2 regions of the Streptomyces sp. NRRL S-920 genome follow, and region 2 is predicted to be linked to the other one. Evidence: riboswitches for the same ligand, from Rfam matches in the RefSeq annotation. Region 2 holds a riboswitch; the other holds the start of a gene.

Region 1 (5,051 bases), on a different contig from region 2:
ATCGAGCAGCCCCGCCTCGACGAGCTTCTTGGTGACGCCCACCGTCACACCGCCCGCGGTCTCCGCGAAGATGCCCTCGGTCCGCGCGAGGAGCTTGATCGCGTCGACGACCTGCTCGTCGTTCACGTCCTCCACGGCCCCGCCCGTGCGCCGCGCGATGTCGAGCACGTACGGCCCGTCCGCGGGATTACCGATCGCGAGCGACTTCGCGATGGTGTTCGGCTTCTGCGGGCGCACGACGTCGTGACCGGCCTTGAAGGCGGCCGACACCGGCGAGCAGCCTTCCGCCTGGGCGCCGAAGATCTTGTAGGGCTTATCGGCCACGAGGCCGAGCGCGATCAGCTCCTTCAGACCCTTGTCGATCTTCGTGAGCTGTGAGCCCGAGGCGATCGGGATGACGAGCTGATCCGGCAGCTCCCACCCCAGCTGCTCGCAGATCTCGTACGCGAGGGTCTTGGAACCCTCGCCGTAGTACGGCCGAAGATTGACGTTGACGAAGCCCCAGCCCTCGCCCAGCGGGTCGCCGATCAGCTCGGAGCAGAAGCGGTTCACGTCGTCGTAGTTGCCCTCGATGCCGACGAGTTCACCGCCGTAGACCGCGGCCATGACGACCTTGCCCTGCTCCAGGTCGTGCGGGATGAACACGCAGGACCTGAAGCCGGCGCGGGCGGCGGCGGCGCCGACGGCGCCCGCGAGGTTGCCGGTGGAGGAGCAGGAGAGGGTGGTGAAGCCGAAGGCCCTGGCCGCTTCGAGCGCCTGCGCGACGACGCGGTCCTTGAAGGAGTGCGTGGGGTTTCCGGAGTCGTCCTTGACGAACAACTTGCCCTGTTCGACGCCGAGTTCACGCGCGAGGTTGTCGGCCTTGACGAGCTGGGTCCAGCCGGGGTTCAGGTTCGGCTTGTCGGCGACGTCGGCGGGGACGGGCAGGAGCGGGGCGTAGCGCCAGATGTTGGCGGGGCCCGCCTCGATCCGCTTGCGCAGGGCTTCCGGGTCGCCGAGGGGAAGGTCGTACGCGACTTCGAGGGGTCCGAAACACTCGGCGCAGGCGAAGATCGGGCCGAGCGGGAACTTGGTGCCGCATTCCCGGCAGGAGAGTCCTGAGGCGGGACCGAGGTCTACGGAAGAGGTGGTGCTTTCGGTGGCGACGGTCTGCACAGCCATGGAGGCGAGGCCCTTTCTCCTCATCTTCCCCGCGGCGCATCTCGCCGCGAGACGGAATTGGCACCTTCCCCACCGTGACCTCGCGGTCGGCGGGAGGGTTGCCGGGGCTTCAACGGGCCGTATCCCTCTGCCCCTCTGGATGAGCGGTATTCGATTGTGGGTTTCAGTTGTTGATCTCACGCGGCGGTGACCCCGACATGCGATGGTCACCGGCGTTGTTCAAGACTGTAACCGAAGCCCCGGACCCTTGAGATAGTCGTCCGAACCGCGAGATGGATCACATACGGGAGGACTCCGACCGTGCTGGAAGAGGCCGAGCGCTGGCTGAGCAGGCGTTCCTGGTCGGTCGCCGACCGCCCGCTGGACCGGCTGGCCGCGGCCAAGCGCGCGTCCGGCGCGTCGGTGAGCGTCGTGCTGCCCGCGCTGGACGAGCAGGAGACGGTCGGCGCGATCGTCGCCGAGATCCGCCGCGAGCTGGTCGAGAAGGTCTCGCTGGTCGACGAGCTGGTGGTGATCGACTCCGGTTCCTCGGACCGGACGGCCGAGGTGGCCCGGGAGGCGGGCGCCAAGGTGGTGCACCGGGACGAGATCCTGCCGCGCATCGCGCCGCTGCCCGGCAAGGGCGAGGTGCTGTGGCGCTCGCTGCTGGTGACGAGCGGTGACATCGTCGCGTTCGTCGACGCGGACCTGAGGGAGTTCTCCGCGGACTTCGTCTCGGGGATCGTGGGCCCGCTCCTGACCGATCCCGACGTGGCCTTCGTGAAGGCGATGTACGACCGTCCGCTCGGCGAGGCCACCGGCCAGGGCGGCCGGGTCACCGAGCTGATGGCGCGCCCGCTGTTGAACATGCACTGGCCGCTGCTCGCCGGGTTCGTCCAGCCGCTGGGCGGCGAGTACGCGGCCCGCAGGTCCCTCCTGGAGCGGCTGCCGTTCCCCGTCGGGTACGGCGTGGAGCTGGGCCTGCTCGTCGACGCGCTGCACACGGCCGGCCTGGACGCGCTGGCGCAGGTGGACGTCGGCGTGCGCAAGCACCGCCACCAGGACGGGCAGGCGCTCGGGCGGATGGCGGCGGCGATCTACCGGACGGCTCAGGTGCGGCTCGCGCGCGGACACCTCGTACGCCCGGAGCTGACGCAGTTCGAGCGGGGGGAGCGGGGCTTCGTGCCGCGGACGTACGCGGTGGACACGGAGGAGCGGCCGCCGATGACGGGTATCGCGGAGTACGCGCACCGACGCGTGGCGTGACCGGCCCCGGTCGTACGTTTGCCCGGCCCCGGGACGGGCTACGTTTTGCCACATGGTGTCCGAGCCCCGAACAGCAGCAGCGCAGGTACTCGTCGCGTCCAACCGCGGCCCCGTCTCGTACTCCGTGGGGAAGGACGGGGAGCTGACCGCCAGGCGCGGCGGCGGCGGTCTCGTCTCCGGGCTGAGCGCCATCGGTGACTCCCCCGACGACCCCGCCGCCCTGTGGGTGTGCGCGGCGCTCGGCGAGGGCGACCGGGAGGCGGTGCGGCGCGGCGTCGGCGAGCCGGGCGTGCGGATGCTCGACATCGACGCGGGCTCGCACGAGGGCGTGCACGCGGCGGCGTACAACGGCGTCGCCAACTCGGTCCTGTGGTTCGTCCACCACATGCTGTACCAGACGCCGCTGGAACCGGCGTTCGGCCCGGAGTTCCGCGCGCAGTGGGAGGCGTACGAGACGTACAACCGGGCGTTCGCCGAGGCGCTGGCCGCGGAGGCCGCGCCCGGGGCCTCGGTCATCGTGCAGGACTACCACCTGACGCTGGTGCCCGGGATGCTCCGCGAGCTGCGCGACGACGTGAAAATCGGCCACTTCTCGCACACCCCGTGGGCGCCGGCCGACTATTTCCGGATGCTGCCGGACGACGTGGCCGAGCAGGTGCTGCGCGGGATGCTCGGCGCCGACCGGCTCGGGTTCCTCACCGGGCGGTGGGCGGACGCGTTCACGGAGTGCTGTGTGCGGCTGCTCGGCGGGACGTCGGGGACGCGGATCGGGGTGCACGGCCTCGGTGCCGACGCGGACTTCCTGCGGGAGCGTTCGCGGCGGGACGACGTCGAGGAGCGGATGGCGACGCTGCGGGAGCAGATCGGCGAGGGCCGCAGGGCGATCGTGCGGGTGGACAGGACGGAGCTGTCCAAGAACATCGTGCGGGGCATGCTGGCCTACCGCGAGCTGCTGGAGACCCGCCCCGAGTGGCGCGAGCGGGTCGTCCACGTCGCCTTCGCCTACCCCTCGCGGCAGGACCTCGCGGTGTACCGGGAGTACACCGCGGAGGTCTCACGGGTCGCCGAGGAGATCAACTCCACGTACGGGACGCCGGGCTGGACGCCGGTGCTCCTGCACGTCGACGACGACTTCGCGCGCTCGCTCGCGGCCTACCGGCTCGCGGACGTGGCGCTGGTCAACCCCATCCGGGACGGCATGAACCTCGTCGCGAAGGAGGTGCCCGTCGTCTCCGACGAGGGGTGCGCGCTGGTGCTCTCGCGGGAGGCGGGGGCGTTCGAGGAGCTGGGCGAGGACGCGATTCCGGTCAACCCCTACGACGTATCGGCCACGGCCGCCGCGCTGCACGCGGGGCTTTCCATGCCGGTCGGGGAGCGCGCCGAGCGGACCAAGCGGCTCGCCGCGGCGGCTACGGCGTTGCCGCCCGCGCAGTGGTTCCTTGAGCAGTTGCACGCGTTGACCGGCGATCGTCCCTAGACCGCCGCTCCGCGGCGGGTGCTCTCCCACCCACCCACCCGTTTGCCCCGAACTGTCAGGTCACGTGTCCCGCGAGGGAGTTGAGGAGAGCCACCACTCCCCCGGGGCCGTCCACCACCAGGTCCGCGCGGTCCGCCAGCTCCGCGACCTCCGCGCTGCCGCTGCACACCAGCAGGCCCGCCATGCCGTCCGAGCGGAGCTTCTCCACGGCGGCGAAGGCGGGCAGGTCGCCCAGGTCGTCGCCGGCGTAGAGCACGGACTCGGCGCCGACCTCCCGCAGGTACGCGGCGAGGGCCACGCCCTTGTCCATGCCCGGCGGGCGCAGCTCCAGGACCATGCGGCCCGGCTCGACGATCAGACCGTGCCGGTGCGCCAGCTCGGCGAGCGGTGCGCGCAGCGCGTCGAAGGCGGCCTGCGGGTCCCGCGCGCGGCGCGTGTGGACCGCCACCGCGCGGCCCTTCTCCTCTATCCAGGTGCCGCGCCAGGCGTCGATCGCGTCGAGGAACCCGGGAAGTTCGGCGCGCACGGCGGCGACCCCGGGGTGCGGCTCGGCCGCCTGGACGGTGCCGGTGACCGCGTCCCAGCGCTCGGCGCCGTAGTGCCCGAGGACCACGAGGTGTTCGAGGCCCGGCACGCCCGCGAAGCCGCCGTAGCGCACGGCGACGCCCGCCGGGCGGCCCGTGACCACGGCGACGGACCGCAGGCGCGGGGCGAGCGCGGCGAGCGCGGGCACGGCGTCCGGGTGGGCGCGGGCCTGCTCGGGGTCGGGCACGATCGCGGCGAGCGTGCCGTCGAAGTCGAGGGCCACGACGGACCGGTCGGGCCGCGCGAGAAGCGCGGCGAGGCCGTCCCGCCCGGCGGACGTCACGGGTTCGGGCAGGCCGGGACGTCCGGCCCGGTCGGGCTGTGCGTACGTAGGGTCACCCATGGGCCCGACCTTAACCGCGTCAGCGCTCTTCGCGCCGTGACTCCCTTACCCGGCGCAGCCGATTGACCGTAATCGGGTCGTGCGCGAGGGCGCGGGGGTCGTCGAGGAGGGCGTTCAGGAGCTGGTAGTAGCGCACGGGCACCATGCCCAGCTCCTCGCGGACGGCACGTTCCTTGGCCCCCGGGCCGGGCCAGGAGCGCCGTTCGAGGGCGAGTACGGCGCGATCGCGCGCGGAGAGGC
Region 2 (5,051 bases):
AGCATGGGGTCCGAAGGCGGCCCGGCTGCTCAGGGGCCGGTCCGCCCCGGTGACGTACGGACTGATCGCCGTCTGCTGTCTGGTCTTCGTGATCTCGCCGGTCTCCGGGTTCAATCCCGCCTACGGCACCGGTGACCGGCTGCTCGCCGCGCAACAGGCCTACTTCGAGCGCTGGGGCGTGGTGCCCACCGAGCTGTTCAGCGGCGCCCCGCGCGCCGCGCTCGGCCCGTTCACCGCGCTGTTCGTGCACGGCAGCTGGGTGCATCTGCTGGGGAACATGCTGTTCCTGTACGTCTTCGGGGCGATGGTCGAGGAACGGATGGGGCACCTCCCGTACGCGCTCTTCTACGTCAGCTGCGGGTATCTCGCCCTCCTCGCCTACGCCGCGGCGCACGCGGGGTCCGGTCAGACGCTCGTCGGGGCCTCGGGGGCGATCTCCGCCGTCCTCGGCGCCTTCCTCTATCTCTTCCCGAAGGCACGCGTCACCAGCCTCTTCCCGTTCCTCTTCTTCCTGCCGCTGCGCTTTCCCGCCTGGGTGGTGCTGCCGTTCTGGGTGACGCTCCAGTGGCTCGCGGCGGGGCAGGGCGGCAAGGGGACCGGGGTGGCGTATCTGGCGCACCTGGTGGGCTTCTCGCTCGGGTTCCTCTACGCCTGGGGATGGTCCGTACGGAGGACTAGAGTGAAGGCCACAGCAGTACCGGCCACCGAGGGAGACAGCCAGCCGTGATCACCGCGATCGTGCTCATCAAGACCAGCGTGGACCGGATTCCGGAGATCGCCGAGTCGATCGCCGCGCTCGACTCGGTCAGCGAGGTCTTCTCCGTGACCGGCACCTACGACCTGATCGCGATGGTCCGCGTGCCGCGCCACGACGACCTCGCGGACGTCATCCCCGGGAAGATCAGCAAGATCCCCGGCGTGGAGGCGACCGACACGCACGTCGCGTTCCGCACGTACTCGCAGCACGACCTGGAGGCCGCGTTCGCGATCGGCCTCGACTCGTAGCCGCGCGGACTCTCCGAGGGTCCGCGAGCGGCTACGAGCCGCCCGGGCTCAGACGGCGGCGTCGGTGTCCGGTACGCAACGCCCGTCCTCGGTGCGGTAGTTCCAGCGCGCGCCGTCCGCCACCAGCTCCTTGACGGCGCGTACGAAACGCTCGACGTGCTCGTCGGGGGTGCCCGCGCCGAAGCTCACGCGGATCGCGTTGAGCGACTTCTCGCCGGGCGCGGCCTCGGGGGCGCCGCACTCGCCGGGCTCGCCGGACTCGCTGCCGAGCAGGGTGCGCACGAGCGGGTGGGCGCAGAACAGGCCGTCGCGTACGCCGATGCCGTACTCGGCGGAGAGCGCCGCCGCGAAGTGCGAGCTGTTCCAGCCGTCCACGACGAAGGAGATGACGCCCACGCGCGGCGCGTCGTCGCCGAACAGCGAGAGCACCCGGACGGCGGGCACCTCGGCGAGCCCCTCGCGCACCGTGCGGATCAGGTACTGCTCGCGGGCCACCAGCTCGTCGAAGCCCGCCTCGGTGAGCGCCTTGCAGGCCGAGGCGATGGAGTAGACGCCGATGACGTTCGGCGAACCGGCCTCGTGCCGGGCCGCGCTGTCGTGCCACTCCACGTCCACGCCGCCGCCCGCTTCCCTGGGGCGTCGCGTCACCTTCCGCGAGGCGCCGCCGCCCGCGAGGTAGGGCTCGGCCGCGCGCAACCAGTCAAAGCGGCCCGCGAGGACGCCCGAGCCGAAGGGCGCGTACAGCTTGTGCCCGGAGAACGCGACCCAGTCGACGTCCAACTCCCTTACGGAGACGGGGTGGTGGGGGGCGAGCTGCGCGGCGTCGAGCACGATCCGGGCGCCGTGGGCGTGCGCGGCGGCGGCCAGCTCGCGCACCGGCCACAACTCACCGGTGACGTTGGAGGCGCCGGTGACGCACACGAGGGCGGGCCCGTGGGGGTCGCGGTCGGCCAGGGCGCGCTCCAGGGTCTGGACGGCCTCGCCGGGGGTGCGCGGCGCGTCGAGGTAGGTGACGCGGGCGCCCCGCCACGGCAGCAGCGAGGCGTGGTGCTCGGTCTCGAAGACGAAGACCTGGCAGTCGGCGGGCAGGGCGGATGCCAGCAGGTTCAGCGAATCGGTGGTGGAGCGGGTGAAGACGACCTGGTCGTCCTCGCGGCAGTCGAGGAACTCGGCGACGGCGGTACGGGAGTTCTCGAAGAGGTCGGTCGACAGCTGCGAGAGGTACCCGGCGCCGCGGTGCACGCTGCCGTAGTACGGCGCGTACGCGGCCACGTCGTCCCACACCCGCTGGAGCGCCGGCGCGCTCGCCGCGTAGTCGAGCGCGGCGTACGTCACCTCGCCGCCGGTGACCAGCGGCACGGTGACGTCCCGGCCGAGGACGGCCAGCGGGGCGCAGACGGACGAATCGGCGGCGGCGACGACGGAAACAGACATGGCGAACTCCCGTGAGAGGCAGGCGAATTCACCGCGCCGGAGCTGCTTCAGAGCTGCGTCGGAGCTGCGTCGGAGCTGCGTCGACGGCGCGGGAGAAAAATGGAGAAGGGTGTGCGGAGGCGGGGCTGAAGAGCCCTGTCACATTCGCTTGCTCACGAGACTGCTCCCTTGAGGACCAGGACCCCCAGGGCTGTGACATCCACCGATGTCCAGGGGTCCGCGCTTGCCATACGCCTTGCTGCGTACGACCTGGTCTTCACCCGGGGCACCCCGCCACGGACGGAGGGTTGCCGGACAGCGGGCCGGGGCCGTAGTCGCTGTCACTCATGACCTGTCCAGCATCCTGCCACACGATCTTCGACGCGCAAGGCGCAGTCCAGAATCCGGACTGCGCCTTGCGTCACACGGGTGAGCGGGAAGCGGGCGGGAGGGTCAGCGGTTGCTGGCCGCCACCCACCGTTCCAGGGCCTTCTTCGCGGCCCCGGAGTCGATCCCCGCGGCCGCCTTCTCCATGCCGGCGCGGATCTGCTCCGCCAGTGGGGCGTCGGTCGGTTCGAGGGCGACCAGCGCCGCCGCCGAGTTCAGCAGCACGGCGTCCCGCACCGGCCCCCTCTCGCCGTCGAGCAGCCGCCGGGCGACCTCCGCGTTGTACGAGGCGTCCGCGCCGCGCAGCGCCTCGACGGGCACCAGGTCGATGCCGACGTCGCGGGGGTCGAAGGCCTCCTCGCGCACCGCCCCGTCCCGTACGACCCACACCCGTGAGGTGGCCGTCGTCGTCAGCTCGTCGAGTCCGTCGTCACCGCGGAAGACCAGCGCCGACGAGCCGCGCTCGGCGAGCACCCCGGCGACGATCGGCGCGACGCGCGCGTCGGCGACCCCGGTGGCCTGGGCCCGCACCTTGGCGGGGTTGGTGAGCGGACCGAGGAAGTTGAAGGTCGTGCGGATCCCCAGCTCCCTGCGGGCGGGGGCCACATGGCGCAGCGCCGGATGGAACTTCACCGCGAAGCAGAACGTGATGCCCGCTTCCTCGGCCACCTCGACGACCCGCTGGGGCGAGAGGTCCAGGTTGACGCCGAGCTTCTCCAGTACGTCGGAGGCGCCGGACGCGCTGGAGGCGGCGCGGTTGCCGTGCTTGACGACCTTCGCGCCCGCGCCCGCGACGACGATCGCGGACATGGTCGAGATGTTGACGGTCTTCGCGCCGTCGCCGCCCGTGCCGACGATGTCGACGCTGGGCCCCGGCACGTCGATGACCCGGGCGTGCGCGTACATCGCGCGTACGAGACCGGAGATCTCCTCGACGGTCTCCCCCTTGGCCCGCAGCGCGACCGCGAACCCGGCGATCTGCGCGTCGGTGGCCTCGCCGCGCATGATGCGGTCCATGGCCCAGGCCGTGTCGTCGGCGCTCTGGTCGCGCCCGTCGAGCAGGCCGTTCAGCACGTCGGGCCAGGAACGGCCCGCCGCGGTAGTGCCTCCTGCGGGGGTCACAGCGCTCATGGCCGCTCCTGGTGTTCGTCCGTCGGACAGGGAAGAGAGGAACCCGACACGTCGGGTGGGTCCACCCTATCCAGCCGCCGGGACGGCAAAGAGCCCCGTCCATGAACTGGACGGGGCTCTCGCCGTGGCGACCTGGTCAGAGCTTCAGGTGATCAGTGGTGGCCGTGGCCGCTGGTGATCTCCTTGTACTCCTCGGCGGTGGGCTTGGGGATCTGGTTGTCCTCCCCGTAGTAGCCCTTGGAGAGCTTGGCCCGGAGCTTCTGCGTACCGGACACCTTGCGCTCGACACCGTTCTCGTCGACCGTCGGGCCGATCTCGACCGGCGCGTACTGCTCGTGCGCGGTGAGCGTGTGCAGCTGCCCCTGGTCGAGCGGCTCGTGGACCTCGATGAACTCACCGTGCGGCAGGCGCTTGATGATGCCCGACTCGCGGCCGTGCAGCACCTTGTCCTTGTCGCGGCGCTGGAGACCCAGGCAGATCCGCTTGGTGGCGATGAAGGCGATGACCGGTCCGACGAAGAAGAAGATCCGGACGAACCAGGTGATCGCGTTCAGCGACAGGTGGAAGTGCGTGGCCCACAGGTCGTTGCCGCCACCGACGAGCATGACCATGTACGCGGTGATCCAGGCGACACCGAAGGCCGTACGGGTCGGGGCGTTGCGCGGGCGGTCCAGGATGTGGTGCTCGCGCTTGTCCCCGGTGACCCAGGACTCGATGAACGGGTAGACCGCGATCGCCGCGAGGACCAGCGGGAAGATGACCAGCGGGATGAAGACGCCCAGGACGAGCGTGTGACCCCAGAGGTTGATCTCCCAGCCCGGCATGACACGGATCAGGCCCTCGGCGAAGCCCATGTACCAGTCGGGCTGGGCGCCGGTCGACACCTGGTCCGGGCGGTACGGGCCGATGGCCCAGATCGGGTTGATCGAGGCGATCGCCGCGATGGCCGCGATGACACCGAAGACCAGGAAGAAGAAGCCTCCGGCCTTGGCCATGTACACGGGCAGCAGCGGCATGCCGACGACGTTCTTGTTGCTCTTGCCGGGGCCCGCGAACTGCGTGTGCTTGTGGTAGAAGACCAGGATCAGGTGCGCCACCATCAGGCCGAGCATGAT

The links. Region 2 has a riboswitch for S-adenosylmethionine ahead of IG54_RS0122010 (aminotransferase class V-fold PLP-dependent enzyme). Riboswitches for the same ligand answer to the same signal wherever they lie in the genome.
Region 1: it holds a riboswitch for S-adenosylmethionine, as region 2 does, so the genes downstream of both, thrC (threonine synthase) here and IG54_RS0122010 (aminotransferase class V-fold PLP-dependent enzyme) in region 2, are expected to answer to the same signal.

Annotation. Positions count from the first base shown of each region.
Region 1 covers NZ_JODF01000058.1:20,735-25,785, reverse strand. The annotation lists gene thrC (threonine synthase) at 1-1,161, opposite strand, end outside; SAM riboswitch class I at 1,179-1,307, opposite strand; gene IG54_RS0130095 (glucosyl-3-phosphoglycerate synthase) at 1,462-2,406, shown strand; gene IG54_RS0130090 (alpha,alpha-trehalose-phosphate synthase (UDP-forming)) at 2,459-3,883, shown strand; gene otsB (trehalose-phosphatase) at 3,939-4,811, opposite strand; gene IG54_RS0130080 (DUF3263 domain-containing protein) at 4,831-5,051, opposite strand, start outside.
Region 2 covers NZ_JODF01000030.1:106,430-111,480, reverse strand. The annotation lists gene IG54_RS0122020 (rhomboid family intramembrane serine protease) at 1-727, shown strand, start outside; gene IG54_RS0122015 (Lrp/AsnC family transcriptional regulator) at 724-1,005, shown strand; gene IG54_RS0122010 (aminotransferase class V-fold PLP-dependent enzyme) at 1,054-2,439, opposite strand; SAM riboswitch class IV at 2,654-2,771, opposite strand; gene trpD (anthranilate phosphoribosyltransferase) at 2,872-3,936, opposite strand; gene IG54_RS0122000 (cytochrome b) at 4,089-5,051, opposite strand, start outside.